One region of the Kitasatospora sp. NPDC098652 genome, then DNA from elsewhere that is predicted to be linked to it. Evidence: riboswitches for the same ligand, from Rfam matches in the RefSeq annotation. Region 1 holds a riboswitch; each other region holds the start of a gene.
What was found. A riboswitch is a leader RNA that binds a small molecule or an ion and turns the genes downstream of it on or off. The one in region 1 is predicted to bind S-adenosylmethionine.
Positions count from the first base shown of each region.

Region 1 (9,967 bases):
GGTCCGGTCGGGTGTGGAACGGGAGCAGGGTCCGGCGTGGGTTCGGGGATCAGTCGATGCGGTGCTCCTTCCAGAAGGGCGTCAGGTCGGCGGACGTCGCGGCCTGGGCGGCGGCCTTGAACTCGGCAGTGGTGGAGACGCCGAACCAGTGGGCGCGGGCGTAGTCGTGCAGCAGCGCGGACATCGTGTCCGTGCCGATCAGCCGGCTCAGTTCGTGCAGGGCGCAGGAGCCGTGGTCGTAGATGACCGCCTCGTAGCGGTCGGGGTGGGCGTCCCAGTAGCTCATCGGGTTGGTGAGGCGTTCGGCCGGGCTCCGGAAGGGAGTCGCGGCGGTGCAGCCCTCCTTCGTCCGGCCCAGCTCGACGTCCATGGCGTACTCGGCGAAGGACTCGTCCAGCCAGGGCGCGCGGTACTGGTCGTCACCGACGATGCCGTACCACCACTGGTGCGCCAGCTCGTGGATGACGGCGGAGGGGCGGATCCGGTCGAGGACGAAGGCCGGGTACTCCATGCCGCCGAACCCGAAGGCGTCGTCGAGGACGGTGGCGACGTCCCCGTACGGGTAGGGGCCGTAGCGGGCGGAGTGGTCGTCGATGGTCCGCAGGGAGAGGTCCAGCATCGCGCGGGCGTCTGCGGCGGAGACGCTGCTGACCGAGTAGACGGCGACCCGGACGCCGTCGCCGGACCGGCCCTCGATCCGATGGAACGGCCCGGCGGCCCAGGCGAATTCGCGGACCTGCCGGGCACCGATCCGGGTGACCGTGCGGCCCTGGGTGCCGGGGGTGTCGACGGCGGTGCCGGTGGCGGGCACCAGGACCTCGGTGGGGTGGTCGAGGGTGACGGCGAAGTCGGAGGCGAGGCCGTAGAACGACTCGCCGAGCTCGCTGTACCGGTCCAGGTGCCAGCCCGACCCGTCGCGGACGGCGAGGACGGGCAGGGCGTTGCCGATGAAGCTGAACGCGCCGTCCCGGCCGAAGCGGTCGAGGCCGTCGGGGACGTCGATGCCGAGGTCGAACTCGACCGTGTCGGAAGCGCCCCGGGGCAGTGGGCGAGCCAGCGGGACGCGCAGGGCGGTGCAGTCGACCTCCGGGCTGCCGTCCAGACCGGTCACCCGGACGGACGGGGTCGCGCAGCCGCCGCGGAAGTTGTCCCAGAGCCGCAGGTACACCTCGTGCAGGGGTTCCGGTGAGGTGTTGGTGAACACGATCCGCTCGTGGCCGCGCCAGTGCGCACCCGTGGCGTCGCTGCTCAACTCCACGGTGTAGGTGGGGGCGCCGGGGGTGCGGGTCGGGTCGGCGGGGGCGCGGCCGGGTGGTGCGGCGCCCACCGACAGGAGCACGGCGAGGACGGAGAGCAGCGGAAGGAGGAGGCGCCGTGGGCCGGACGGCGCATCGGACCGGTCGAGGAGTCGTTGGACGGTGGTGGTGAACCGGGCGGATGTGACCGGCCGGAAGGGCGGGCCGGTGGACTTCATCATGAGGACCTCGGAAGTCTCGGAAGTCTCGGGGATGTCGGGGATGTCGGGAGCAGGGCCGCAAGCGCGGGTGCTGGAGGGGGTGGTCAGCGCGCACGCCGCTGTCCCGACGCGCCATGCCCGGCCTGCCGGGGCGGGCAGCGCGTCGCCGGCACCGTGCCTGAGAACGGCCACGACCAGCCCGGGGACACGCAGCAGCCCTCCGTCGGGGTGATCCGCCGGGCCGGCCGCTGGGTCTGCCGTCGGCTGGGCCGCCGAGTCGGCCTGGTCAGTGGAGCGGCTGGTCGGCTCCCGGGGAGTCGGCCAGGAGCCGCAGCAGGACGTCGGCGACCTGGGCCGCACCGGCGGTGCCGACCGCGCTCGTCAATGCCGTCCAGTCCGGGCCGGGTGGAACCGCGGCAGCCCCGTCGGACAGCCGTTTGAGCTTCTCGACCAGGCCTTGCCGTACGGCCGCGGACGTACGGTGGCGGCCGAGGTCGACGGCGCGGGCGATGCCGCCGTGGATCAGGTCGAGGGCCTTGCGCTCGCCGTGGGCGCGCAGGGCCAGTGCCTCCTCCTCGTCGAACACCTCCTGGGGCCAACGGAGGCGGACGTCGGTGCCGAGCGCCCGGCTGTGGAAGCGGCCGTTGAAGATCTGGCTGAGGTTCTGCGGCGGCAGACAGAGCGTCGGGGTGCCGAGTTGCCCGGCCTCCAGGAGGGTGGTCAGCCCGGGGGAGGTGAGCAGTACGTCGCAGTCGGCGAGGCGGTGCAGGAACTCCTGGTGGCGGAGGGCGCCGACGGTGGTGACGGGCGGGTGGGCGCAGGAGTCGACGAGTTGCGCGGCCAGCCAGGCCGGCAGGTTGCCCGCGATGTGCACCTCGGTGACCCCGCTCGCGGTCAGTGCCTCCAGTGCGGCGGGCAGGACGAGCTGGGGATAGCTCGCCCAGTCCGTGAGGTGGGGCGCGCGCAGCCCGCCGAGGTTGAGCAGGGCGCGCCGGGGGTGCGGCGTGGGAGGGCTGCCGCGGGCGGCGCCGCCGTCGGCGATCACGGCGTCCACCCAGCGGAGCCGGTGCACGTCGGCCAGCACCCCGGCGCCCTCCGGCGGCAGCTCCACGCACCGCTGGGCGCAGTACACCTCGGCGTCCAGCGGGAGGTCGGGCCGGTCGCCGTCCGTCCAGAGGAACGGCAGGCTGTCCACGAACACCACCGGCACCCCGCAGGCCCGCAGCGCGTTGGCCAGCGCGCCGTCCAGCACCACCAGTGCCGCCCGCACGCGCTGCGCCTGGACGATCCGGGCCAGTTCCTGGTCGGACCGCTCGTCCGGGAGGTCGAACCAGCGCTCCACCGGCTGTTCGGCGAGCAGCTGTCTGCCCAGCCCGGAGGCCAGGCCGATGAATCTCAGCCGCTCGCCGCCGCGGGCCCGGAGGGCGGACAGCACCGCGCTCAACTTCCCCGAGCTGCCCCAGCCGAACTCCACCCCGGCCACGGCGACCGTCGTCGTGGCCCTCGCCGTCGTGGCCCCCACTGTCGTGGTCCCCGCCGTCGTGGCCTCTGCCCTCGTGATCCCCGTGCTCGCCCGCATCCCTGTCAACTCCCCCGCCCGTACCGGATCTTCTGTCGCTCCGTATTCGTACCAGGCGCGCGGAGAAGGGTCGGTTCGACTACCTACGGAAAAGCGAGAGCTAACCACCCCGAAAGGTGAAGCTCCCGTTCGGTGCATTGACGAACGGAGGGGTCGACGGGCAGGTGAACGGCCGGTCGGTCGGCGGCTCGGCGACCGGCCGCACCCGGGGCGTGCCGTCAGGCGGTCGACCTGGTCAGACTCCTCCGTGGGGCTGTTCCGGTGGGCGTGACGCGTCGTCACGACCTGTTCGCGACTCCCGCTCCGCCGCCTCGGCGACGTGCTTGATGTGCGCCAGTCTGCGGTCCCAGTCGGCGGCGAGCGAGGCCATCCAGCGCGCCGTGGTGTCGAGCGCCGCGGGCCGCACCGTGTAGCGCACCTCGCGCCCGGCGCGGCCGCTGCTCACCAGCCCGGCGGCGTCCAGGACGGCGAGGTGCTTGACCACGGCCTGGCGCGAGACGGGAAGGTGCCGGGCGAGCGTCGTCGCGGTGGCCTCCCCCTGCGCGGCGATCAGTTCGAGCAGCCGGCGTCGCGTCGGGTCGGCCAGGGCCGCGAGTACGGTGTCGACCGCTTCGACGGCGCCGTGGGGTTGGTCGGTCACGCGGCGGGCTGTTCGGCGCGCGTCCTGAGCGCGTCGAGCTCCTGGCGCCAGCCGCCGGTGTTGTCCTCGACCGCCTTGCCGCGCAGTTCCTCGGACCCGGCCAGTGTCGCGAAGCCGCTCTCGACCACGCGCAGCCGCGTCCTGCCGTCCTCCGGGGTCAGGGTGAACTCGACGAGGGTGCTGTTGTCCTCGCGCAGTTCCTCCCCGGGGAACGCGCTGGCCCAGCGGTAGGCCAGGTAGGTCGGCGGCTCGACCTTCTCCACGCGCACCGGGAAGTCGCCGTACTCCGGGTTCCTGGCCACCAGTTCCTCGCCCTCCCTGGCCACGGTGCCGGGCAGGCTCGCCTTGTCGGCGACCCAGAAACCGGGCTCGGCCACCAGGGACCAGACCCGCTCCAGGGGCGCCTCGATCAGGGTCTCGCGTTCGATCCGGTCCTCGCTCATGAGGGGGCTCCTTCCATCGCGGACAGTGGGTGCAACTCCAGAGTTGCACGTCGCATCACCAGGTGCAACCCGAGGGTTGCGTCTCGCGCGGGTCCGTCGCCGAGGGGTCCGGCCTCGCCCCGTCCCGGCGGGCTATCGCCCGGGGGTGGCCTCCTCGATGGCCGCCAGCAGGCGGGTGTGGACGGCGGTGGCGGCCGCGCGGGTCGCCGGGTCCTCGTCCTTCAACAGCGGGGTGATCAGCTCGGCGGCCGCGGCGAGGACCGGCACGGGCACCGTCGCCTCGCGCAGGTGGAGGAGCTGGGAGGCGGCCCGCTCGCCGGGCGTGGCCCGGGTGCGGGCGTCGGGGATGAGGGCGGTGAGGCCCCGGGGGAGCGGCTGAGTGCTGGTCACCCGCCCCATTCTTCCGTGGCCTGGCCGTCGCCGATCACCGCGGTCGGGCAGTGCGGCCGGTCGGTGGCGGCCGCACGGTGGGGCTCCGTTCGCGGAACTTCCTCGTCAGCGGCGCTGCTCGGTGCCATCCTGTGCGAATGCCTGACGAATCGTATGAAGAGAGTGCTGCCCCGATACCCGCCACGGAGGCGGCTCCGCCCGAGGCTGCGCAGGGACCCCAACTCCGGTGGTGGAAGGCCCCGGTGGTGTTCGCGGTTGCCGGACTCGTGGTCGGCGCCGGCGCCGTCGGGCTGGCCTGGGGCGTGTCCGGGCCCGGGGACGACGAGTCGTTCACGCTGGTGGGCCAGGCGCGGATCAGTACCTCCGACCCCACCAAGTCGGGCCCCTGCAACGGGGCCAAGGACCTGGACGACGTCGACAAGGACGCCCTGGTGACCGTCCGCGACTCGGCGGGTCGGGTGGTCGCGACCGGCGCCCTGGGGCAGGGCGAGTACCACGACTCCGCCTGCCGGTTCCCGATCGTGCTGCCCGACGTGCCGGGGGGTTCGGACTCCTACTCGGTGCAGGTCCTCTGGCACCCGAGGAAGAAGGTCACGAGCGAGGAGGCGCGGGCCGGGAGTCTGGTGATCGATCTCAAGTGAGCGATCTCGAGCGAGCGATCACTTGAGGTCGCTGACGAGTGGCGTCCGGGGCGGGTGGCGTCAGCCCTCGAAGACCCGTCTCAACTTCCCGAGTGCGGACTCGATCTCCGCCATGTCCGTGGCCGAGAGCTTCGCGACGTAGGCGTCGTGGAGCTCCCGCTCGTACCGGAGCACGGTCTGTCGGTAGGCCGTGCCACGGGCCTCCAGGCGGAAGACGTGGACGCGGCCGTCCTGGGGACTGCGCTGCCGGGAGAGGTAGCCGTCCTTCTCCAGGCGCGCCAGGTGCTGGCTGACAGCGCCCTTGGACACGCCCAGGCGCTCGGCCAGGTCCTTGGGGGTGACGTTCGGGTCGGCCACGATCTGCCCGAGCACGAGGTGCTGTTGGGCGGTGAGCCCGAACTCGTCGTAGCGGGGCCCGTGCCGTTCCGAGAGGAGCCGCAGGTCCGCGAAGAGCTGGTTGAGCCGGGCGCTGCGGGCGTGCAGGTCGGCGCCGCCGGGTCTTTCGCCGGTGACCATCGGGCTCGTCACTCTGCGGTCGGCGGCTGCTCGGCGGCGCGGCTGCGCCTCCTGAGCCCCAGGCGGGACCTGACCGCCCGGACGGCTTCCTTGCCGACGCCGGCCATGCCGATGAGGGCACTCGTCTCGGCGACCACGAGTGTCCCGCCGAAGGCGGCGGCCTTGGCGCCGGAGTCCAGCGGGAGGAAGAGGATGACGAGGACGGCCACGTAGGTCAGGGCACTCAGGATGAGGAGCGCGATGCCGATCCTGAACCTGAGCGGCTTCTTTGGGGATGCTGAGGTCGCCGGGGTCGCAGTCATGGAAATAGTTTAGAAATCTAAATAATCCGTGGTCAAGGACCCCGGCGGGCTCCGGGTGCGGGGTGTTCGGGAAAGGTTTGGCGGGGCGCCCGGGAAATCTTGTATGGTACTTCGCGAATCATCCAGAGGGGTGGAGGGACCGGCCCTACGAAGCCCCGGCAACTCCCCGTTCGACCCGGCGTCCGAAGTACGCGCCGTGCCGTCCGGGGTCAGTGCCAACTCCGGCCTGTCGCCAACGTGGCGCGGGGAAGATGAGGAGACACGGTGCTCTCAGTGCTGTCCTTCGCCCGGGCGCTTCCCGCCCCGGCCCTTTCGCGTACCCGTTTCGTGCTCGGCGCAGGCGATCTGCTGTTCCCGCAGGCCTGTCCCCGCTGACCACCCCGCTCCCACCCCAACGGAGCGCCCGTGAGCCGTACCCACCCGTCGCTCACGGGATCTGAGACTGGAGTACCCGTCCATGGAGAACACGAGCGGCGTCGGCGTGCTCGACAAGATCACCTCGATCCTCGGCACCCTGGAGGCCGGCCCGGCCACCTTGGCCGGGCTGGTCGACGCCACCGGCCTGGCCCGGCCGACCGCCCACCGGATCGCCGTCGCACTGGAGCACCACCGGCTGCTCGGCCGGGACCTCCAGGGCCGGTTCGTCCTCGGCCCGCGGCTCGCCGAACTCTCGGCGGCGGCCGGTGAGGACCGTCTGCTCGCCGCGGCCGGCACCGTCCTCACCCACCTGCGCGACGTCACCGGCGAGACCGCCCAGCTGTACCGCCGGCAGGGTGAGGTCCGGATCTGCGTGGCGGCCGCAGAACGCCTCTTCGGGCTGCGGGACACCGTGCCGGTCGGGCTCGCCCTGCCGATGAAGGTCGGGTCCGCCGCCCAGGTCCTGCTGGCCTGGGAGGAACCCGAGCGGCTCCACCGCGGGCTCCAGGGTGCCCGGTTCACCGCCACCGCGCTCAGCGGGGTGCGGCGCCGGGGGTGGGCCCAGTCGATCGGCGAGCGCGAGCCCGGCGTCGCCTCCGTCTCCGCGCCGGTGCGCGGCCCGGCCGGCCGGGTGGTGGCCGCGGTCTCCGTCTCGGGGCCGATCGAACGGCTGAGCCGGCACCCGGGTGCCCGCCTGTCCCAAGCCGTCATCGAGGCGGCGGGCCACCTCACGGACGCGCTGCACCGGCCCTGACCGGGCCGTCGGCCCGGCTCGGACCTGGGCGTTCGAGGCCGAGCGGCCGCCGGCGCGGAGCGTTTCCGCGCCGCCGGCCGCCGGTCGGGTCAGCGCCGCAGGTGTTGCACGGCGCGCGGGCCGACGGCGGGCGCCCCAGCGCGCGCCCCGGTGCGCGCCGCCTGGGTGGTCGGTGCGGCCGCGCCCGGGCTGCGCAGGGTGTCCGGCCGGAAGCGGCCGCTGTACACGTCGGTGGAGTTCAGCGGGGCGCCGCTGTTGGCGGTCACCAGCACCGGGCGGACCAGGCGGCCGTCGGTGATCAGGGCCTGGTAGTCGCCGAGGAAGTGGCCCCCGGCGTAGGGCGCCTGGAGCCAGTCGAAGACCGGTGAGATCTGCCGCTCGACCGGACTGTTCTCGCCGTCGCGCGGGAAGCTGAGCAGCCAGGCGGCGGTGGGCAGCGTGGAGGTGTCGGCCGGGGTGAGGTAGCGCAGGTCGTAGTAGCTGACGGCCACGGTGCCGTCGGCCGCCACGGTGATGGACGGGGTGAACGCCGGTGCGCCCGGGGCCTGGTTGAGCCGGGTCGGGCCGCTCCAGGTCCGCCCGCCGTCCGTGGAGTGCACGAGTTGGATGGCGTCGAACCTGCCGCCGGTGGACTCCGAGCCCTCGTAGGCGAGGTACAGCTCACCGGTCTGCGGGTCGATCGCCACGCTGGGCAGGCCGGCGCCGGCCCGGAGGGACTTGGTGGCGTCGGCGGGCGCGTTCGGGTGGACCTCGGGGACGGAGGTGTCGGTGGCGACCCGGACCGGCCGGCTCCAGGTGCGGCCCTGGTCGGTGGAGCTGACCATGCCGAAGTGCACGTCGCTGACGGTGGTGGCGGTCGCGTCGGTGAAGGTGATCCAGTCGAAGAAGTCGTACAGCGTGTCGGTGCGCGGGTCGACCACGATCTGGTTGCCGATGGTCTGGGTGTTCGGCGTCGTGGCGGTGGTCACGAAGGGCTTCGCCGGGGACCAGGTCCGGCCGTGGTCCCGGGTGACGGACAGGTAGCCCGGCCCGTCGAAGACCGGGGTCGGGCCGGCGGCCTGGTCCACCCGGTCCCAGACCTGGTAGGCCACGCCCGGGTGCACGGGGTCGGCGGTGACGGCGTTCTTGTCGTCGGTGATCGCCGGGTCGTCGTCGCTGATCAGCTCGGTGACGTGCTGCCAGCTGCGCCCGCCGTCGGTGGAGGTGGCGGCGGCCACCGCGCTGCGCGCCGTGGTGGCGTCGAAGACCAGGGCGCTGGCGTACGCGGTGCCGTCGGGGCCGAAGCTCACCCAGCCGTCGGAGGCCCGCTGGTAGGCCAGCCCGCCGGGCGCACAGTGGGTGAAGGGCAGGGCCGTCTGGGTGAAGTGCACGCCGTCCGTGGTGTAGCTGGAGCTCAGGCCCCGGGCACCGCCGTTGGACCAGCGGTCCTGCTGGTAGATGGTGATCGTGTTCGCCGGATCCAGCGGGTTGGCGGCGGCGTACGGTTCCTCCTCCGCGCCCGGGTAGTTGGTGCCGTCGCCGTCCGCGCCGAGGTCGCAGGAAGCGTACGGATCGCCGGGTGAGATCACGGCGAGCGGTGCGCCGGGCGAGGCGTCGGGCGGGTTCGCGCCGGCCGCGGCCGCACCGGCCGGGGTAGGGGCACCGGCGGCGACGGCGGCGAGGAGGAGCGCTGCGGTCGCGGTGGCGAGTGGTGCCCTGGTGCGGAACTGCATGGAGACCCCCATGGTCGTCGGCGGGAGGTGCCTGGTGTCCTGGGTGGTGCTGCGCTGTGCTCTGCTCCGGTGCCGAACGGGAGTCGGCACCCGGTCGGCCGCTCGGGATGCCCGGTCGGTCGGCCGCGATGTCCGGTCGGCCGCGCGAGTCTAGCCAGCGGCAGGGGGCGCGCCAACGGTCCGCGCGGGCTCCTTACCGAGTCCGTACCATCGGCCGCCGTCCCCGCCCTGACCTGGGGTTATACGGGCCGGCCGGTGCGGTGTGTCTACCGCCCGCGCTCCCGCAGGGCCTGGTGGACGGTTCGCAGGGCGGTGGCCGACTGTTCCCAGCCGTGCCACCAGAACAGCCCGCCGTCCTGGCCGGCCTCGGTGGCGAGGGCGGTCAGGTGGGCCCAGGGGCCGAGTGGGATGCCGAACCGGGGCCGGGCGGCGAGCCGTTGGGCTGCCTCGGCCTCGACCGGGACCATGCCGACCAGTGGGAAGGGTGTGCCGTCTGCGGTCCGGCCGGTGCCGTGCAGCATCGGGTGCAGGGTGATCGGGTCGAGCAGCAGGGTGAGCTCGGCGCCGGGCACCGGGGCCGGGCCGTCCTGCCAGCCGAGGCGCCGACCGCTCGACTCGGCCTTGGGCACGGGCCGTCCGTCGAGGGTGACCCCGTCCGCCGCGATCCGCAGCCGGGCACCGGCGTCCGGCCGGGACGGCAGCCGCAGCCGGTAGTCTCCGTACAGACAGGGCGGGACGTCCGGCAGCGGTCGGTCGTAGGGGACGGTGACCGCGTCCATCTCGAAGCCCGTCGGGCCGAGCAGCACCGCCGCGGTGACGGCTTCGCCGTCGACGGTGACGTGCAGGCGCGGGAGCGCGCCGGGGGCGTCGGACACCACGTCCACCCGCACGCCCTCGGCGTGGTAAGCACCCACCAGGTCGGCGAGCGGCGGGGCCTCCGGCAGCGGGTACTCCGTCAGGCAGACAGTGCGTGCGACGGAGCCTGCCGCCTCAACGGCACCGGCAGCGCTGACGGTTCCGACGAGTCGGCGCCGCCCGTCCCGGCCGAACTCGGTGCGCAGCTCGCCGCCGCTGCCGTCCGGCTCGCGCCAGCGCAGCACGCCGCGCTCGTAGCGCG
Region 1 is NZ_JBIWAQ010000021.1:61,774-71,740, reverse strand. It holds gene ACIQWA_RS32950 (M1 family metallopeptidase) at 50-1,477, opposite strand; gene ACIQWA_RS32945 (hydroxymethylcytosylglucuronate/cytosylglucuronate synthase) at 1,743-2,978, opposite strand; gene ACIQWA_RS32940 (ArsR/SmtB family transcription factor) at 3,271-3,675, opposite strand; gene ACIQWA_RS32935 (SRPBCC domain-containing protein) at 3,672-4,118, opposite strand; gene ACIQWA_RS32930 (hypothetical protein) at 4,251-4,508, opposite strand; gene ACIQWA_RS32925 (hypothetical protein) at 4,751-5,149, shown strand; gene ACIQWA_RS32920 (MarR family winged helix-turn-helix transcriptional regulator) at 5,210-5,665, opposite strand; gene ACIQWA_RS32915 (transporter suffix domain-containing protein) at 5,674-5,967, opposite strand; SAM riboswitch class I at 6,083-6,225, shown strand; gene ACIQWA_RS32910 (IclR family transcriptional regulator) at 6,425-7,138, shown strand; gene ACIQWA_RS32905 (sialidase family protein) at 7,228-8,850, opposite strand; gene ACIQWA_RS32900 (SAM-dependent methyltransferase) at 9,117-9,967, opposite strand, start outside.

Region 2 (9,967 bases), on a different contig from region 1:
GTGAGACCGCCGGGGTTGGGCTCATCGTTGGTGGTGTGGCGGACGAAGGCCACGATCTGCTTCTTCTGCTCCTCGGGCATGGTGCTGTCCGGGAACGACGGCATGTTCTGCGGGCCGGTCTGCATGGCCTCGTAGATGTGCTTGGCGTCCACGCCCTCCAGCGACGGGGCGTACTTGCCCTTCGTCAGGGCACCGCCCTGGCCGGCGAAGTTGTGGCACTGGGCGCAGTTGGTGCGGAACAGCTCGCCACCCTTGGAGATGTCGTCCGGGTTGGTCGAGGTGTACTGCTTCGCGTCCGGCGTGGTCGGGCCGGGGCCGAGCGACTGGACGAACGCGGCGAGCTGGTCGATCTCGCTCTGGCTGTAGATGGCCTTCTTGCGCGGCACCTGGGCACCGGGCTGCTGGGCCGGCATGCGACCGGTGCCGACCTGGAAGTCGACAGCGGCGGAGCCCACGCCGACCAGGCTCGGACCGTCACTGCTGCCCTGGCCGTTCAGGCCGTGGCAGGAGGAGCAGCCCACGGCGAAGAGCTTCTTGCCCTCATCGATCGCGAGCGACTGCGCGGCGACGTCGGCCTGCGCCTTGTCGGCGGGCGCGAACGCGGCGTACAGCCCCCCGGTTGCCGCCAGGGCGAGAAGTAGGACGACCAGCGCCGCCAATGGGTGGCGCCGTCGTGCGGAGAGCTTTTTCACGGAATAACCCCGGTGTCAGGATCTGGTCGACTGGTGGGTGCACCCGGCGGCCGGTCTGGCCGGCACGAGGTTGCCTGTCCAAGGCTGCGCGCGCGGTCGGTCGGTGGGAGCGTCGGCACCGGCAGAAGCGGCCCGTCGCCGGTGAGGGCGGGGGCCGCTGCCGGTGGCCAGCGACCTGATCAGCTGGTTACTTGATCAGGTAGATGGTCGCGAACAGGCCGATCCACACGACGTCGACGAAGTGCCAGTAGTAGGACACGACGATCGCGGCGGTGGCCTGCTCGTGCGTGAAGCGCTTGGCTGCGTACGTCCGTCCCAGGACTAGCAGGAAGGCGATCAGACCGCCCGTCACGTGCAGACCGTGGAAGCCGGTGGTCAGGTAGAACACCGTGCCGTACGGGTCCGAGGACAGCGAGAGGCCGTCGTTCTTGACCAGCTCGGTGTACTCGTAGACCTGTCCGCCGATGAAGATCGCGCCCATGAAGAACGTCAGGGCAAACCACCCGCGGAGCTTCTTCACATCACCGCGCTCGGCGGCGAACACGCCGAGCTGGCAGGTGAGCGAGGAGAGCACCAGGATCGTGGTGTTGACCGAGGAGAACGTCACGTTGAGGGCGTGCGCCTTCTCGGCCCAGAACTCGGCTCCCTTGACGGAGCGGAGCGTGAAGTACATCGCGAAGAGGGCCGCGAAGAACATCAGCTCGGAACTGAGCCAGACGATCGTTCCGACGCTGACCATGTTCGGTCGATTGACCGATCCGTGCGCGTGCCCGGTTTCTGTTGCTGTTGCTGTCGCCACGACGGACATTATGTCGGTCCCTTATTCCGTCTTCACGTCGGGGGGTGTCCCTCGGAGTGTCCGGTGCGTGCGGTATGCCCGCTTGACGGGCGACGGGGGGTCCGGACGGAGGCTGAGCAGCGGCGTGTCCCTTTTCTGACGGTTCCTCGGAGGGGCCCGCGACCCCGTTGCCCGGCGCGTCGTTGCACGGTCGGCCCAGTGCCGTGCCGTAGGGGGACGGGATGCCGCACGGCCGTCCGGGTGGACCGGGCGGGTCCGGGCGGGTCCGGGTGACGGGCCGTCCTCCGAGCGGGTGAGTCACGGGCGCGGCGGCTTGAGGGGGAACGTGCGCGAGGGGGACCGGCGACGGGGGAAACGGGAGTAGCATCCGGATCAGGTGAACGTGGTCCGGATCACACTTGAGGGAGCAGGGTCCATGGCGTACACGACCGACGAGACGCTCACCGTCCTCGTCTACAGCGACGACCGCAACACCCGCGAGCAGGTGCTGACGGCGCTCGGCCGTCGCCCTGCCGAGGATCTTCCGGAGCTGTCCTACCTCGAATGCGCGACCACCCCCGCGGTGCTCAAGGCGTTGGAGAAGGGCGGCGTCGACCTCTGCGTGCTGGACGGCGAGGCGGTGCCGGCCGGCGGCCTCGGCCTCGGGCGCCAGCTCAAGGACGAGATCTACGGGTGCCCGCCGGTGCTGGTGCTGATCGGCCGGCCGCAGGACTCCTGGCTCGCCGCCTGGAGCCGGGCCGATGCCGCGATCTCCCGCCCGGTCGACCCGGTGGCGCTGGCCGAGGCGGTCGCCACCCTGCTGCGGGCCCGGCTGGCCAAGCGGGCCCCGGCCACGCGTTGAGCGGTGCCGTCTCAGTACTGGAGATGAGGGCGCCGTAGGCGCCCCGCCGCTCGATAGGCTGGCTCCATCCGTACGGACGTCCCCCCTCGCGGGGGAACCGACAACAGCTGGAGTCAGCCATGGTGAACGTGAACCCTGCGAACGGTGGTACCGACCCCGCGCAGGTGGTCCGCACCTGGCCGGACCTCCTGGCGGCTCTGTTGAAGGGGGAGGACCTCGACCGCTCGTCCACCGCGTGGGCGATGGACCGGATCATGAGCGGCGAGGCGTCCCCCGTCCAGGTGGCCGGGTTCATGGTGGCGCTGCGGGCCAAGGGCGAGACGGTCGACGAGATCGCCGGCCTGGTGGACGCGATGTACGACCACGCCGAGCCGCTGGACATCCCCGGCCCGGCGGTCGACATCGTCGGTACCGGCGGGGACCGGGCGAAGACCGTCAACATCTCGACCATGTCGGCGATCGTCGCCGCGGCGGCCGGGGCCAAGGTGGTCAAGCACGGCAACCGGGCGGCCTCCTCCTCCAGCGGCTCCTCGGACGTGCTGGAGAAGCTCGGGGTGGCGCTGGACCTCTCCTCCCGGCGGGTGGCCCAGGTGGCCGAGGAGGTCGGGCTCACCTTCTGCTTCGCGGCGAAGTTCCACCCCTCGATGCGGCACGCCGCCACCGCGCGGCGCGACCTCGGGGTGCCCACCGCCTTCAACATCCTCGGCCCGCTGACCAACCCGGCGAGGGTCACCTCGCACGCGATCGGCTGCTTCGACACCCGGCTGGCCGGGCTGATCGCCGGGGTGCTCGCCCGGCGCGGGGCGACCGCGCTGGTGTTCCGCGGCGACGACGGGCTGGACGAGCTGACCATCACCACCACCTCGCGGGTCTGGCTGGTGCGCGACGGCGTGGTCACCGAGACCACCTTCGACCCGCGGGACGTCGGCATCGAGCTGGTCGGCATCGAGGCGCTGCGCGGGGCCGACGCCGCGTACAACGCCGAGGTCGCGCGCCGGCTGCTGGCCGGGGAGCGCGGGCCGGTGCGGGACGCCGTCCTGCTGAACACGGCGGCGGCGCTGGTCGCACTGGACCTGGGCGACGCCCCGCTGGCGGAGCAGCTCGCGGCGGGCATGGCGCGGGCGGCCGAGGCGATCGACTCCGGCCGGGCGCAGGACCTGCTGCGGCGTTGGTCGGAGGCCACCAGCCGGATCTGAGGCGGTAGTTGGGGCCCGTGCCGATTCGTCGGCACGGGCCCTTCGTGTCCGCCCCGATGTACCCGCCCCGAGCCGAAGGGGCGCGCCGGTGCCGAAAGTCGAGGAGCGACAAGCGAGATGGGGGTCCCCCCGGCCGGAGGCTGGGGGAGAGCGCGGGAGCGACGACCGTCGGCACCGGGTCCGAGCGCCCCGGAGGCGAGCGGGCGAAGACACAGTCCGGATGGTGGATGCCTGTTTGACCGTCCGACGTACCCGACCTAGAGTCTTCGCCAGGTCATGAGTGACAGCGTCAAGCCCCAGCTGGCTGTCCGGCAACCCTCCGTCCGTGGCGGGGTGCCCTGGGTGAGGACCGGGTCGCCGGGCAAGCCGTCCGCGCGACAAGCGCGGACACCGGACGATCTGCACTCCCGGGGTCCCTTACCCCGTGAAGGAGTGCATCCCCATGTCCCTCTCCCTCGGAACCACCGCCCCGCTCGCCGTCCTCGGCCACGACGTCGAGGTCCCGCTCGTCAGCGGTGAGAAGGTCGGCTACGCGGCGCTCGACTACGCGGCCAGCGCGCCGGCGCTCCAGCGGGTGTGGGACGACGTCGCCGCCTACGCCCCCTACTACGGCAGCGTGCACCGCGGCGCCGGCTACCTCTCCCAGCTGTCCACCGACCTGTTCGAGCAGAGCCGCCGGACCGTCGCCGAGTTCCTCGACCTGCGCGCGGGCGACCAGGTGGTCTTCACCCGCGCCACCACCGACTCGCTCAACCTGCTGGCCGCCGCCGTCCCGGCCGGCACCCGGGTGTTCGCCTTCGAGACCGAGCACCACGCCTCGCTGCTGCCGTGGGCGCACGCCGGGCTGGAGGTCGGCTACCTGCGGGCGCCGCGCTCGCGGGCCGAGGCGGTGGCCGCGCTGGAGGAGGCGCTGGCCGCGGCGCCGGAGGGCCCGAAGCTGCTGTGCGTCACCGGCGCCTCGAACGTGACCGGCGAGCTGTGGCCGGTCGCCGAACTGACCGGGACCGCGCACCGGTACGGCGCCCGGGTGGTGCTGGACGCCGCCCAGCTGGCCCCGCACCACCGGGTCTCGGTGCGCGAGCTGGGCGTCGACTGGATCGCCTTCTCCGGCCACAAGCTGTACGCGCCGTTCGGCGCCGGGGTGCTGGCCGGCCGCTCCGACTGGCTGGACGCGGCCGAGCCCTACCTGGCCGGCGGCGGGGCGACCCGGACGGTGGCCCGGGAGCTGGACGGCTCGGTGGCGGTGCAGTGGCACACCGGCCCGGCCCGGCACGAGGCCGGCTCGCCGAACGTCATCGGCGCCTACGCGATCGCCTCGGCCTGTCGGGCGCTCACCGAGGCCGGCTTCGACGCGCTGGAGGCCCGGGAGCGGGAGCTGGTCGAGCGGCTGACGGCGGGGCTGGCGGAGATCCCCGAGGTCCGGGTGCTGAACCTGTTCGGGGCGGGCTCGGCCCGGGTGGGCGTGCTGTCCTTCGTCGTCCGGGGCTGGAACAGCTCGCACTTCGCGGCCGCGCTGTCCGCCGAGTACGGCATCGGCGTGCGCGACGGACTGTTCTGCGCGCACCCGCTGGTGCGCACCCTGCTCGGTGACGAGGACTCGGCGCCCTCCGAGTGCGGGGCGCCCGAGCCCTCGCTGCCCGGTGAGCGCAGCCTGAACGCGATCCGGGTGAGCTTCGGGGCCGGCACGCCGGACGAGCACGTCGAGCGCTTCCTGGCCGCGGTCCGCGAGCTGGTCACGGACGGCGCGGCGTGGAACTACCGCAACGAGGGCGGCCGTTGCGTCGCCGACACGCGCCGCGCGGGCTGAGTCCTACTCGTCCAGGCCGAGGGCGAAGGCCGCTTCCAGGTCGTGCTGGGAGTAGGTGCGGAAGGCGATCTGGGTCTCCGTGTGGGCCACACCCGGGACCTTGTTGAGCCGGCCCGGGATGACCTCGGCCAGGTCGTCGTGGCGGCGCACCCGGACCATCGCCACCAGGTCGTATCCGCCGGTCACCGAGTACACCTCGCTGACGCCCTCGATCGCGGCGATGGCCTCGGCGATCTCGGGGATGCGGTCGACACTGGTCTTGATCAGGACGATGGCGGTGATCACAGTTCGGGCTCCTTGATGCGGGTGCGGCCAGCGTATCGGGCCTCAGCCGGGGCGTCTCGGGGGGTGGCCGACCACGGTGCAGGCGTACAGGAAGCCCGCGGAGAAGCCGATCACGTGCACCAGGTAGGCGACCCCGGGCCCGGCCGAGTGCACCGACCACCACTGCAGGGCGAACCAGAGGCCGAGCACCAGCCAGGCCGGGAAGCGCAGCGGGAGGAAGAGGAGCAGCGGGACGAGGGTGGTCACCCGGGCCCGCGGGTGGAAGCGCAGGTAGGCGCCGAGCACGGCGGAGATCGCGCCCGAGGCGCCGATCAGGACCCGGGTGGAGTCGGGCGCGTGCGACTCGGCGAGCGCGAAGCCGTACGAGGCGGTGCAGCCGGCGGCCAGGTAGAAGAGGAGGTACCTGGCCCGGCCGACCCGGCGTTCCACGGTCGGGCCGAAGACGTGCAGGAAGAGCAGGTTGCCCAGCAGGTGCAGCCAGCCGGCGTGCAGGAAGAGGCCGGTGAGGGCGGACACCGCCGGGTGCTTGCCCGGGGTGGGGGCGGCGGGGCAGCCGGGGACCGGGTCGGGGGCCTCGGCCAGCTGCCCGGCGGTCAGCGGGTGGCCGGTCAGCAGTTCGGCGGGGACGGCGCCCCAGCGCTGCTCGTACCGCTGCTCGGCGCAGATCCGGGTCTGGCCGGTGCCGTACAGGGGGTTGAGGCCGGCCGCCGGGCCGAGCAGGAAGACCAGGGTGTTGACCGCGATCAGGGCGTAGGTGACCGCCGGGGCGGGCAGCGCCGGGCGGCCGTCCCGCGCATCGGTGTGGTCGGGGGCCGTGAGCGCCATGCGGCCAAGCATCCCTCCGGGCGCGGCAGGTGACACGGCGGTTTACGGCAGGTGGACTACTGGGCCGTCCGGCGGGGCGGGACGGGCTCCGGTCATCTCGGCTGACCGGTGGTCCTGGTGGTTGCCCCAGGCAATAGGCTTGGGGCGGGCATTCCCGCCTCCCGCCGCCGACGCCGGGGCTCCGGGGGGAGCGCCTCGCCCGCCCAGGGACCAGCCGAGAGGACCCCCCGATGACCGTCGCCGCTCCGACCGCCGAGACGCGCTGGCGCTGCACGCTGTGCGGCAACCTCACCCGCTTCGACGTGACCCGCTCCGCGCGGGTGACCGAGTTCCTGCACTTCGACCTGGCCGGCGAATCCCGGGTCGAGGAGACCGAGGTGCACAGCGAGACCGTGGAGTCGGTGCGCTGCCGCTGGTGCAACGCGGTGGACCAGGTCGAGCTGGTGGCCCGTCCGGGTGCCGAGGGCGTGGAGGCCCCCGCCGCGCAGGGCTGACCCCGCCGGTGCGGTGGGCGGTGCGCGACGCCGCCGTCCACCGCACGGGACAATACAGACAAGACGCACGGAGCGTGACGACAGGGGCGGCCGCGGCCGCACCCGCTGGACCAGGATCGGAGCCGAGGACGTGGTGGACGCAGCGAGGGAGCCCGGCGAAGCGCAGGGGCTTCAGCCCGCTGCGCCGGCACCGGAGCCGGCCGCCGAGCCGGGCCCGTCCGAGACCGACCTCCCGGAGGGCCCCGGCGCGGCCCCGGCCGGTGCGGGTGCCGAGCGGGCGGCCGAGAAGCTGGACCGGCCGCTGCCCGAGGGGGTGCGCCGGCGGGTGGTCGGGCTGGCCTCGGACGCGCTGGGCGGGCTGCCGCCCGGGGAGCTGCCGCAGAGCCTGCGTCAGTACGTCAAGTTCACCCCCGCGCGGCGGGCCAAGTACGCGGCCACCGCGCTGGCGGCGGCGCTGGAGTCCGAGCCGGCCTTCCGGGTGCGGATAGCGGAGCGGCTGCGGCTGGGCCAGCCGGACCTGGTGAAGGCGCTGGAGTCGGGGACCGTCCCCGGCGCCGCCGATCCGATGGACGTCGCCGCCGCCGCCTACCTGGTGCGCTCGCCCGGCTGGAGCCGACTGGTCGCCGAGGCGGGCGAGGAGGCCGAGCGGGCCGGCGCCGAGGACGCGGCGGCGGAGGCCTCCCGGCTGGTGGAGAAGCTCCAGGCCGAGCTGGCCGAGGTGCGGGCCGCGGCGCGCGCGGACCTGGAGCGCCAGCGCGCGGAGTTCGAGGGCGTCCGGCGGGAGGCCGAGTCGCTGCGCAAGAAGGTGCGGTCGCTGGAGAGCGACACCCGGCGGGCGCAGGCCGAGACCCGGCGGGTGACCGGGGAGCTGGAGGCGGCGAGGGCGCAGGCCGCCGGGGAGCGCAGTGCGGCCGAGTCCGAGGCGCGGCGGCTGCGGCACCGGGTGTCCGAACTGGAGACCGCGGTCGAGCAGGGCCGCCGTTCGGCCCGGGAGGGCCGCAGCGTCGAGGACATGCGGCTGCGGCTGCTGCTGGACACCGTGCTGCAGTCGGCGCAGGGCCTGCAGCGGGAGCTGGCCCTGCCGGTCTCCCAGATCCGCCCGGCGGACCTGGTGGAGGCGGTGGTGCCGGGGGCGGCCTCGCCGCACGACGTGGCCCGGCGCGGCCTGGCCGAGGACGACCCGGCGCTGCTGGACCAGCTGCTGGCGATCCCGCAGGTGCACCTGGTGGTGGACGGCTACAACGTGACCAAGACCGGGTATCCGGCGCTGCCGCTGGAGCAGCAGCGGATCCGGCTGCTGGGCGGGCTGGCGATGCTGGCCCAGCGCACCCAGGCGGAGGTCACCTGTGTGTTCGACGGGCAGGACCTGGACGTACCGGTCATCATGGCGCCGCCGCGCGGGGTCCGGGTACGGTTCAGCCGGACCGGCGAGACCGCGGACGAGCTGATCCGCCGTCTGGTCCGGGCCGAGCCGCAGGGCCGTCCGGTGGTGGTGGTCTCCACCGACCGGGAGGTCGCGGAGGGCGTGCGGAAGGCGGGTGCGCGCCCGGTGGCCTCGGTGCTGCTGCTGAACCGGCTGGCCCGGCCCTGAGCTGGGGCCGGAGGCGGTGACGGCAGGTCAGTGGGGTTTCCGTGCGGGTGTGCGGATCCGGTGAAGTCAGTGGGGGAAGCGGAGTTCACGCCTTCGGGGGAGTGGCAAAACGGGTAGATCTTCACTAGGGTCTGGCGTCAAACCTATTTTCCGGAATCTCACCTGATCAGGTGAGTCCGATGGAAGAAGGAGCCGGTCTCTTGGCCTCCCACCGCCGTCCGAAGCAGCCCAGCCGCGCACGGGTCTCCGTGCTCACCGCTGCTGCTGCGACCGCGGTCGCCCTCTCCGCGCAGGTCGCCGCGCACGCGGCGCCGCAGCCGAACAAGAGCGACGTCAAGGCGCAGATCGACCAGCTCCAGCAGGAGCAGGAGCAGGCGGCCGAGAAGTACAACGGCGCCAAGGAGCGTGCCGACCAGCTCCGCAAGCAGGCCGACCAGCTCCAGGACCAGGTGGCCCGCAGCCAGGACCAGATGAGCCAGCTCCAGGTGGGCCTGGCCCAGGTCGCGGGCGAGCAGTACCGCACCGGTGGCATCGACCCGTCCGTGCAGCTGATGCTCTCCTCCGACCCGTCCGGCTACCTGGACAAGGCGTCGAGTGTCCAGCAGGCCAGCACCACCCAGACCGAGGCGCTCAAGGGCCTGCTCGACCAGCAGCGCCGGCTGGACCAGGAGAAGGCCGAGGCGGCCGCCGTGCTCGCCTCCCTGGACTCCACCACCAAGGACCTCAACCAGGCCAAGGCGGACGTCAACACCAAGTTGAAGGCCGCCCAGGACCTGCTGAACTCGCTCAGCGCCGCCGACCGGGCCGCGCTCCGGGCCCAGCAGCAGCAGGACGACCGCGCCTCCCGCGGCGCCGACCGGGTCGACCTCAGCAACCTGCCGCCGGCCAGCGGCTACGCCGCCGTGGCGGTGGCCAAGGCGATGAGCAAGCAGGGCTCGCCGTACGTCTGGGGCGCCACCGGGCCCTCCACCTTCGACTGCTCGGGCCTGATGGTCTGGGCGTACGGTCAGGCCGGCGTCTCGCTGCCGCGCACCTCGCAGGAGCAGGGCCACATCGGGACCGCCGTGACGCTGGCCACCGCCCAGCCGGGCGACCTGGTGATCTACGGCGGCGACATGCACCACGTCGGGATGTACATCGGCAACGGCATGGTGGTCCACGCGCCGCACACCGGTGACGTGGTGAAGGTGATGAAGGCCGACGCGATGCCGATCAACACGATCCGCCGGATCTGACGCCCCGGCACCACCCCGAGGGCCGGTTCCGGCCCTGTGATCCGCGCCACCTCCGATCGGGGGTGGCGCTTCGGGTGTGGGTCCCCGATGGGCCGGACGGTGAGAGTCGATCAGCTTTGCGTGCGGCGCTGATCACCATCAGTCATTTTCACAAAAGAACATGGGTAATCTTCCGTCTTTTTTCTGACAAGGATTTGAACCG
Region 2 is NZ_JBIWAQ010000016.1:63,751-73,717, reverse strand. It holds gene ACIQWA_RS28910 (cytochrome c) at 1-692, opposite strand, end outside; gene ACIQWA_RS28905 (heme-copper oxidase subunit III) at 880-1,500, opposite strand; gene ACIQWA_RS28900 (hypothetical protein) at 1,907-2,332, shown strand; gene trpD (anthranilate phosphoribosyltransferase) at 2,452-3,528, shown strand; SAM riboswitch class IV at 3,801-3,918, shown strand; gene ACIQWA_RS28890 (aminotransferase class V-fold PLP-dependent enzyme) at 3,971-5,335, shown strand; gene ACIQWA_RS28885 (Lrp/AsnC ligand binding domain-containing protein) at 5,339-5,620, opposite strand; gene ACIQWA_RS28880 (rhomboid family intramembrane serine protease) at 5,663-6,445, opposite strand; gene ACIQWA_RS28875 (hypothetical protein) at 6,676-6,939, shown strand; gene ACIQWA_RS28870 (NYN domain-containing protein) at 7,229-8,530, shown strand; gene ACIQWA_RS28865 (NlpC/P60 family protein) at 8,731-9,765, shown strand.
Region 2: linked by a shared signal. The riboswitch ahead of ACIQWA_RS28890 (aminotransferase class V-fold PLP-dependent enzyme) and the one ahead of ACIQWA_RS32910 (IclR family transcriptional regulator) in region 1 are both predicted to bind S-adenosylmethionine.

Region 3 (9,967 bases), on a different contig from region 1:
TGACGTGCAGGATCAGCGGTTGCCAGGTGGGGGTGGCGAATTCGGCGTTGACGGCGGCGGCGAGTTCCTGGACCGCGGCGGTGTAGTCGCGGTACTCGGCGAGGTCGGTGCGGGACGGGTAGGCGAAGGCGATGTGGACCACCCGGTCGTGCCACTCGGGGTGGGTGCGGAGCAGGTGCCGGTAGGCCTGGAGGCCGCGGACGATGTTCTTGCTCAGCTCGGTGCGGTCGACCCGGACGATCGTGCGGCGGTCGCCGACGGCGGCCCGCAGGGCGGCGAGGCGCTCGTCGACGTCGGGGCGGTGGGCGCGTTCGCGCAGGAAGTCGGCGTCGGCGCCGAGGGCGTGCACGCCCAGCTGGGTGGTGCGGCCCTGGTGGGTGACGGTGAGGGCGGCCGGGTCGAAGACGGCGCCGAGGAGGTCCTCGCAGCAGGCGGCGAAGGCGCGGGCCCAGCGTTCGGTGAGGAAGCCGGCCCGGTCGGCGCCGAGGATGCCGGTCAGGACGGCCCGGGCGACGTCGTCCGGGAGCAGCCGGTAGTACTCGGGCGGGGCCCACGGAGTGTGCGAGAAGTGGCCGATCCGCAGGTCGGGGCGGGCCTCGCGGAGCAGCGCCGGGGTGAGGGAGAGGTGGTAGTCCTGGACCAGGACGGCGGCTCCCGGGGCGGCTTCGGCGGCCAGGGCGGCGGCGAAGGCGGCGTTGTACGCCTGGTAGGCGGCCCATTCGGTGCGGAAGTCGGCGTCGAAGGAGGGCGCGGTGGGGGTCGCGTAGAGCAGGTGGTGGACGAACCAGAGGGTGGAGTTGGCGACGCCGTTGTAGGCGCGGGCGAAGGTCTCCGGGTCGATGTCGAGCATCCGTACGGCCTGTCCGCCGACCTCGTGCCCGGCGCGGTCGAGGCGGCCGTCGGGGGCCTCCCGGGCGGCTCTGCGGTCGGCGTCGCCCAGGGCCGCGCAGACCCAGACGGCGGTGGGGTCGTCGATCGCGGACAGGCCGGAGACCAGGCCCCCGCCGCCGCGGCGCAGGGTCAGCGTGCCGTCGTCGGCGGTGCCGAAGGACACCGGTCCCCGGTTGGAGGCCACCAGGACGGGGGCGGTTCCGGTCGCACTCGAACGTTCGGTCGTGAGATCGCCCATGGTTGGGATGTTGCCTGGGGGTCCGGGTGGCAAACCCGTCAACGACGGGTGGCGTACTCGGGGACGGTGTGCATCGGGGGGCGTTCCAGGGCCGTCACGGGGTGGGTGTGGGCGGTGAAGGCGCGGGTGTGCGGGTCGCGGGTGAACTGGGTGAGGTGGGGGTGGACGAGGTCGGCGGAGGCCTTGAGGCGGTGCGAGCGGTCGAGGCGTTCCAGGGCGGTGCGGTAGATGGTGGCGGCCATCCGGCCGAGCGCCTGGCCGTCCTGGTGGCGGTGGTGCCGGACGCCGACGTCGACCTGGGCGAGGGCGTCCAGGCCGACCAGGTCCAGGGCGTCGATCAGGAGGCCGATCTCGACGCCGTAGCCGGTGGGGAAGGGCAGTCGTTCGAGCAGTGAGCGGCGGGCCGCGTACTCGCCGCCGAGGGGCTGGACGAAGCCGGCGAGTTCCGGCCAGTGGAGGTTGAGCAGGGGGCGGGCGACGAGTTCGGTGACCCGGCCGCCGCCGGTGGGGACGATCGCGCCGGTGTCCCCCGCCGCGGAGCCGCCGACTTCGAGGGGGCGGTCGTACATGGCCTTGACCAGGTGGATGTCGGGGTCGGTGAGCAGCGGGCCGACGATGCCGGAGACGAAGGCCGGGTCGAACTCGCGCAGGTCGGCGTCGATGAAGCAGACGATGTCGCCGCGGGTGACCAGCAGCGAGCGCCAGAGCACCTCGCCCTTGCCGGGGACGGCGGGCAGCCGGGGGAGGATCCGGTCGCGGTGTTCCACCCGGGCGCCGGCCTCGGCGGCGACGGCGGCGGTGGCGTCGGTGGAGCCGGAGTCGACCACGACGAGTTCGTCGACGAGCGGGATCCGGTCCATGAGCTCGCGCCGGACGGTGCGCACGATGTCGCCGACGGTGGCCTCCTCGTCGAGGGCGGGGAGGACGACGCTGACCGTCCGGCCGGTGCGCCGCTTGGCGGCGAGGAGGGCGTCGACCGGCCGATCGGCCGCGCTCCACGAGCGGCGGCGGAGCCAGGACGCCGCCTGCGGGAGGAGCGCGTGGGTCGGTTCGGCGGGCACGGTGACTCTCCTCGGCGGGATCGGGTGGGACGGGTCATCTCGCTTGGCGGACGGTCCCGTTCAGGTTTGACGCCTTCGGATACAGTCTTCGTACAGCGGCCGGACCTTTGCACGCCGGGGTCGCCGCTGCGCACCACCACAATTTCACAAGCTCATCCAGAGGGACTGAGGGAACGGCCCGTTGACGTCCCGGCAACCTTCTCGCTCGGCTGTCGTCGACAGGCCCCGGCGGGACAGGTGCCAATTCCGGCCTGTGGCGCATCCGCGCCGCGGGGAAGATGAGGAGAGAGGCCTCCGCCATCATGGCTATCGACACCGTCGCACCCGTTTCCGTCGACCTCGGCCCCGCGGCCGCGCTGTCCTGTCGGGAATGCGGGACCCGCTTCCCGCTCGGCCCCAGCTTCGCCTGTGCGGAGTGCTTCGGGCCGCTGGAGATCGCCTACGAGTTCGGCAGCGAGCGCGCCGAGGAGCTGCGCAAGCGGATCGAGTCCGGCCCCGCGTCCATCTGGCGGTACGCGCCGCTGCTGCCGGTGCCGGCCGACGTCGCCTCGAAGCCCAACCTGAACCCCGGCTGGACCCCGCTGGTGAAGGCGGACAACCTGGGCCGGGAGCTCGGGTTCACCGCGCAGCTGCACGTCAAGGACGACTCGGGCAACCCGACGCACTCGTTCAAGGACCGGGTGGTGGCCTGCGCGATCGAGGCGGCCCGGGCGTTCGGCTACACCACGCTGTCCTGCTCGTCGACCGGCAACCTGGCCGGTGCGGTGGGCGCGGCGGCGGCCCGGGCCGGGTTCCGCTCCTGCGTGTTCATCCCGCACGACCTGGAGCAGGGCAAGGTCGTGATGGCCGGGGTGTACGGCGGTGAGCTGGTCGGCATCGAGGGCAACTACGACGACGTGAACCGGTTCTGCTCGGAGCTCATCGGGGACCCGGCCGGCGAGGGCTGGGGCTTCGTCAACGTCAACCTGCGGCCGTACTACGGCGAGGGCTCCAAGACGCTGGCCTACGAGATCTGCGAGCAGCTCGGCTGGCGGCTGCCGGAGCAGCTCGTCATCCCGATCGCCTCGGGCTCGCAGCTGACGAAGATCGACAAGGGGCTGCAGGAGCTGATCAAGCTGGGCCTGGTCGAGGACCGGCCGTACCGGATCTTCGGCGCCCAGGCGGAGGGCTGCTCGCCGGTGTCGGCGGCGTTCAAGGCCGGCCGGGACGTGATCAGGCCGGTGAAGCCGGACACCATCGCCAAGTCGCTGGCGATCGGCAACCCGGCGGACGGCCCGTACGTGCTGGACATCGCCCGGCGGACCGGCGGCGCGGTGGAGGACGTCACGGACGCGGAGGTGGTGGCGGCGATCCGGCTGCTGGCCCGGACCGAGGGGATCTTCGCCGAGACCGCGGGCGGGGTGACCGTCGGCGTGCTGAAGAAGCTCGTGGAGACCGGTCTGCTGGACCCCGCCAAGGAGACCGTCGCGATCAACACCGGGGACGGCCTCAAGACGCTGGACGCCGTCTCCGAGGCGGGCATGACCGCCGTCATCCGCCCGACGCTGGACTCCTTCCACGCCGCCGGCCTCGCGTCCGCCTGATCCACCCCCCACCCCGCTAGGAGAGTCATGAGCGCCACCGTCCGCATCCCCACCATCCTGCGCACCTACACCGGCGGCGAGGCCGAGGTGACCGCCGAGGGGGCCACCCTGGGCGAGGTCATCGCCGACCTGGAGCACAACCACGCGGGCATCGCGGCCCGGATCCTGGACGACACCGGCAAGCTGCGCCGCTTCGTCAACGTGTACGTGAACGACGACGACGTGCGGTTCGCCGACGGTCTGGCGACCGGGATCACGGACGGTGCGAGCGTTTCGATCATTCCGGCGGTGGCCGGCGGCTGCTGAGCCGTTCCCGCCGTTTCCCGGCCGTCCGCGCGTACGGAATTCCACTCTCCGTGCGTGCGGGCGGCCGCTTGCATTTCGGCGGGAATATTTTCGGTCGGAGTCGGAGTAGAGTGTGGCTCTGCTGGGAACAGGGCTTCCCCTTCCGGCAGTGGGTGCTTCGCCGGAGCTCGTCCGGACGCTGAGACCGCCCCGGGGCCGGGGCCGTGAAACATGTCAGGCAGATGTCAGAATTCCTGCAGGCATTTGAGTAATTCGTCCGCTATGTCCGGCGCTAATTGCCGATTTTCTCCCGGTTTGTTCGCTCTTGTCTCTTGACGGGGCTGCGGAATTCCCGGCGGCTGACCCTGTTGCAGAGGGCGTCGATCCGGATACATTCAGCGGCGGTCGACGTAATCAGCCGCTCACGGAAGCCGTCCGGCGCCCCGCTGCGGAGGATTGCGGCGTGCACGGCTGCGCCCAGGGGGGGTTCCCCGGGCCGGCCTTCAAACCAGACCCGGGCCCGCGACCTGCGGGCCCGTGAAGGGCCAGCACAGCACTAGGGGAGTTCGGAATGGCTCAGGGCACCGTCAAGTGGTTCAACGCGGAGAAGGGCTACGGCTTCATCGCGGTCGACGGTGGTGCGGACGTCTTCGTCCACTACAGCGCGATCCAGATGGACGGCTACCGCACCCTCGAGGAGGGCCAGCGGGTCGAGTTCGAGATCTCCCAGGGACAGAAGGGCCCGCAGGCGGACATGGTCCGCGCGGCGGTCTGACCTCTTCCGGCACCCAGGAGCTCGGCGCGGCCCACGGCTGGTGACCACTCGCTTCTCGACGGGCCCGTACGACACGCGTCGTACGGGCCCGTTCGCGTTCCCCGGGCGGGCCGTCCGGGCTCCCGCGCGGGGGCGGACGGTGGCTCGCGGGTCGGTCATTGGGCTTGCACTCGACCACCCGGAGTGCTAATCATTGGCGTTAGCACTCACAGTGTGAGAGTGACAGCGGACCGGGTCGGTGAGGCCCCCGGGAGCGGTAGGGGAATGGACCTCCGCGCACCAGGGCCGTCCGTCGCGGGCACCCCTTGGTCCGAGCAGTCGACCGTGTCCCGGAGGACCACTTCTGATGGCCAAGATCATCGCCTTTGATGAGGAAGCTCGCCGCGGCCTTGAGCGTGGCATGAACCAGCTCGCCGATGCAGTGAAGGTCACGCTCGGCCCCAAGGGTCGCAACGTCGTGCTGGAGAAGAAGTGGGGCGCCCCCACGATCACCAACGACGGTGTCTCCATCGCCAAGGAGATCGAGCTCGAGGACCCGTACGAGAAGATCGGCGCGGAGCTCGTCAAGGAGGTCGCCAAGAAGACGGACGACGTCGCGGGTGACGGCACCACCACCGCCACCGTGCTCGCCCAGGCCCTGGTTCGCGAGGGTCTGCGCAACGTCGCCGCCGGCGCCAACCCGATGGCCCTCAAGCGCGGCATCGAGAAGGCCGTCGCCGCCGTCTCGGACCAGCTGCTGGCCCAGGCCACCGACGTGGAGACCAAGGAGCAGATCGCCTCCACCGCCTCCATCTCCGCCGCCGACACCCAGATCGGCGAGCTCATCGCCGAGGCCATGGACAAGGTCGGCAAGGAAGGCGTCATCACCGTCGAGGAGAGCAACACCTTCGGTCTGGAGCTCGAGCTCACCGAGGGCATGCGCTTCGACAAGGGCTACATCTCCGCCTACTTCGCCACCGACCTGGAGCGGATGGAGGCGACCTTCGAGGACCCGTACATCCTCATCGCCAACTCCAAGATCGGCTCGATCAAGGACCTGCTCCCGCTGCTGGAGAAGGTCATGCAGAGCGGCAAGCCGCTCGTCATCATCGCCGAGGACGTCGAGGGCGAGGCCCTGTCGACCCTGATCGTCAACAAGATCAAGGGCGTCTTCAAGTCCGTCGCCGTCAAGGCCCCGGGCTTCGGCGACCGCCGCAAGGCCATGCTCGGCGACATCGCCGTCCTCACCGGCGGCACCGTGATCTCCGAGGAGGTCGGCCTCAAGCTGGAGAACGCCGGTCTGGACCTCCTGGGTGGCGCCCGCAAGGTCGTCATCACCAAGGACGAGACCACCATCGTCGACGGTGCCGGTGACAGCGAGCAGGTCGCCGGCCGCGTGAACCAGATCCGCGCCGAGATCGAGAACAGCGACTCGGACTACGACCGCGAGAAGCTCCAGGAGCGCCTCGCCAAGCTGGCCGGCGGCGTGGCCGTCATCAAGGCCGGCGCGGCCACCGAGGTGGAGCTCAAGGAGCGCAAGCACCGCATCGAGGACGCCGTCCGCAACGCCAAGGCCGCCGTCGAGGAGGGCATCGTCGCCGGTGGTGGCGTCGCGCTGCTGCAGGCCGGTGTCGCCTTCGACAAGCTGGAGCTGGAGGGCGACGAGGCCACCGGTGCCAACATCGTCCGCGTGGCGCTGGAGGCCCCGATCAAGCAGATCGCGACCAACGCCGGCCTGGAGGGTGGCGTCGTGGTGGAGAAGGTGCGCAACCTCCCCGCCGGTCACGGCCTGAACGCCGCCACCAACGAGTACGTCGACCTGATCGCCGAGGGCATCATCGACCCGGCCAAGGTCACCCGCTCCGCGCTGCAGAACGCCGCCTCCATCGCGGCGCTGTTCCTCACCACCGAGGCCGTCATCGCCGACAAGCCGGAGAAGGCCGCCGCGGCCGCCGGCGGCGGCATGCCGGGCGGTGACATGGACTTCTGATCCTGATCGGACTCCGATCGGATCGGCTGATCCTCGTCCGCGTGGGCGGTTCCCTTCGGGGGGCCGCCCACGCGGCGTTTCGGGCGCGGGGCGCGTTTCGGCCCCGGGCCTGTGTTTTGAAGCCAGGGGCGGGCCGCGGAGAATGGACGGATGGCTTCCGACGACATCGAGACCGCCCTGCACAACGCCCGGGCCCTGATCCTGGCCGACCTCACCGCGCGGGACGTGGCGGACGCCGCCGTCGTCTCGCTGGTGGAACAGGCCGTCACCCACCGCCGCTGGTGGCTGGAGCAGTGGCCGGACGGCACCGACTACGTGCTCGGGCTGGTCGCCCAGGACGTCCAGGACGCGCTGCTGGAGGCGTACGGCCGGTGGCCGCTGTGCACCGCCTGCGCGGCCGACGGGGACCCGCACGCGCTGGGCGTGGAGCCCGAGTTGGGGCCGGAGCCGCACTGGGTGTGCGGCAAGCAGGGGGCCGTGGTGGCGCCGGTGGGGGAGTTGGGGGCCTAGTTCTCCAGGTACTGGAGCTCGGTGGTCAGGTTGGTGCGGGCGGTCGCGGCGAGGTGCCGGTGGGCGTCGGGGGTGCGGTAGAGGGCCGGGAGCGCCAGCAGGTGGCGCAGGACGGCGGCCCGGCCGGTGCGGAAGTCCGGCTCGGGGACGAAGGCGTACTCCTCCCGGACGGCGGCCGCGTAGGCCGCGTAGGCCTCGGGGGTGCCGCCGAGGACGGCGAGGTCCGCGTCGCAGAGCACCTCGCCGTCGCGGTCCCCGGGGGCCGGGTCGTGGCCGACGGTGAGCAGGACCAGCCGCTCGACCTCGGCGACGCGCTCGGCGGGCAGGCCCGCGGCGGTCAGCGCGCGGACGGCGAGGGCGGCGCTGCGCTCCTCGTTCTCGGTGCGGTCGGGGCGGTACACGGCGTCGTGGAACCAGGCGGCGAGCCGGACGGTGTCGGCGTCGGCGGCGTGCCCGGCGAGCGCGTCGACGTGGTGCAGGACGGCGCGCAGGTGCTCGGTGGTGTGGTACCGGCGGCGCGGGTCCGACCAGCGGCGCAGCAGTTCGCGGCCGTACGGTTCGGGGTCGTCGGTGGCGCCGCACCGGTGCAGCAGGGCGGTCCAGGCGGTGAGCAGGTCCTCGGTCGGCATGGGGCACATTGTGGCGGGTCGGCTCGGGTCGGGTCGGCACGGGCCGGTGCTGGACCTATAGGTAGGTTGACGATATATGTAGTCGTATGACAGAACGCTCCATGCAGGAGCCCACGCTGCTGCTGCTCACCGCCTTGGCCGACCAGCCCAGACACGGCTACGCGCTGATCCAGGAGATCGCCGCCATCTCGGACGGCCGGGTCAAGATGCGCACCGGCACCCTGTACGGCGCCCTCGACCGGCTGCTGGGGCAGGGTCTGATCGAGGTCGCCGCCGAAGAGGTGGTGGACGGACGGGCCCGGCGCACCTACGCGCTGACCGAGGCCGGACGGGACGCGCTGGCAGCCGAGGCCGGACGGCTGCGCGCCGTGGCCACCGAGGCGGAGCGGCGACTGACCAGGATCCGGTCGATGCTGCCGGGCCGGGCCGGGGAGCGGCCCGCGACAGGGGGAGGACTCTCATGACCATGCCGGTGATCGGTCCCGCGCCCTCGGCGGTGCTGCGGGCCGCGCTGCGGCTCTACCCGGCGCGCTACCGGCGCGAGCGCGGTGCGGAACTGGCCGAGGTGTTCGCCGACACCACGGCGGCGGGCGGCCGGGTGGCGCTGGCCCGGGAGGTGCTCGGCCTGGCGGTGTACGGGCTCCGGGTGCGGCTGGGCCTGACCGGCGCCTCGGCGGCCGGGCGGCTGCTGGCGCTGGCGGCGCCGATGATCGCCGGTGCGGTGGTCGGCGCCGTCATGGTGCCCTGGGTGCTCGCGCTGGAGCGGACCACCAGGTGGCTCGCCTGGGACGACTCGTTCGGCAACCACGTCCGGGCGTTCGCCCCGCCGGTGGCCACGCTGCTGCTCGGGGTGGCGGCGCTGCTGGGGCGGTGGACGGCCGTCCGGGCGACGTCGCTGGTCCTGGGCGCCATCGGGCTGTACGACCTGGGCCGGGCCGTCCGGGGGCCGGGCGTCTTCGACGTCTGGTGGGTCGGCTACATCGGGATGGCCTCGCTGCCGTTCGTGGTGGCCGCGCTGCTGCTGGTCGTCGCGCCGACCGACCTGCTGCCCCGGCCGAACCTGCGGACCGCCGGGCTGGTGCTGGCCTCGGTGGTCGCGGGCGGGCTGCTGGAGGCGGCGCAGAGCTGGGACGACACGACCTTCCCGCTGGACGTCCAGTGGTTCGTGGTGATGCTGATCGCCCCGACGCTGCTGACCTTCACCGCGTTGCGCGGGCGGCTGGGCCCGACGGCGGTGGGGCTGGCGGTGCTGGTGCTGACCGGGCCGGGCAGCCTGTTCAACATCTGGCGGGAGTCCCGCGGGATCTCGCACCTGCTGCCGATGGCGGTGCCGGTGGTGGCCGTGCTGGTCCTGGTGGCGGTGGCGGAGCGCCGGTTCGGCCGGCGGGTGGGCGTCGGGATGGTGCCGGGGCGGGCGTGACCGGGGCCCCGCGCCCCCGTTGTGATCTGGCCCCCGCTCCCGGCGTGACCGGCCCCCGGCCCCGGCGTGACCGGCCCCCGCTCCCGGCGTGACCGGAACGGGGGTGCGGGTCTCGCCGGGGGCGGGGGGATGTGGCAGGCTGTCTGATATGTCTAGACCAATTTTCGAAGTCATCGCGCTGACGCCCCAGGACGCCCAGGCAGCCGAGTCCGGCGGCGCCGACCGGCTCGAACTGGTCACCGACATGGCCGCCGACGGACTCACCCCCTCCGTCGAGGACTTCGCCCGGATCCGGGCCGCCGTCGAGCTCCCGCTGCGCGTCATGCTCCGGATCCGGGACGGCTTCGCCCCCGGCGACCTCGACGAGCTGTGCGCCCGGGCCGCCGCGCTGCGGGCCGAGGGCGCCGAGGAGTTCGTCCTCGGCTTCCTGGACGCCGGGGGCGCCGTCGACCTGGCCGCCACCACGGCCGTCGCCGAGGCGATCGCCGGCTGCCGCTGGACCTTCCACCGGGCGATCGACCACAGCACCGACCGGGCCGCGCTGCGCGCCGCCGTCGGCGCCCTGCCCGGGCTGGACACCTTCCTCACCTCCGGCGCGGCCGCCGG
Region 3 is NZ_JBIWAQ010000022.1:124,424-134,390, reverse strand. It holds gene ACIQWA_RS34060 (trehalose-6-phosphate synthase) at 1-1,129, opposite strand, end outside; gene ACIQWA_RS34055 (glucosyl-3-phosphoglycerate synthase) at 1,168-2,190, opposite strand; SAM riboswitch class I at 2,340-2,475, shown strand; gene thrC (threonine synthase) at 2,493-3,773, shown strand; gene ACIQWA_RS34045 (MoaD/ThiS family protein) at 3,801-4,079, shown strand; gene ACIQWA_RS34040 (cold-shock protein) at 4,630-4,833, shown strand; gene groL (chaperonin GroEL) at 5,180-6,802, shown strand; gene ACIQWA_RS34030 (hypothetical protein) at 6,953-7,312, shown strand; gene ACIQWA_RS34025 (hypothetical protein) at 7,309-7,941, opposite strand; gene ACIQWA_RS34020 (PadR family transcriptional regulator) at 8,028-8,405, shown strand; gene ACIQWA_RS34015 (hypothetical protein) at 8,402-9,361, shown strand; gene ACIQWA_RS34010 (copper homeostasis protein CutC) at 9,510-9,967, shown strand, end outside.
Region 3: linked by a shared signal. The riboswitch ahead of thrC (threonine synthase) and the one ahead of ACIQWA_RS32910 (IclR family transcriptional regulator) in region 1 are both predicted to bind S-adenosylmethionine.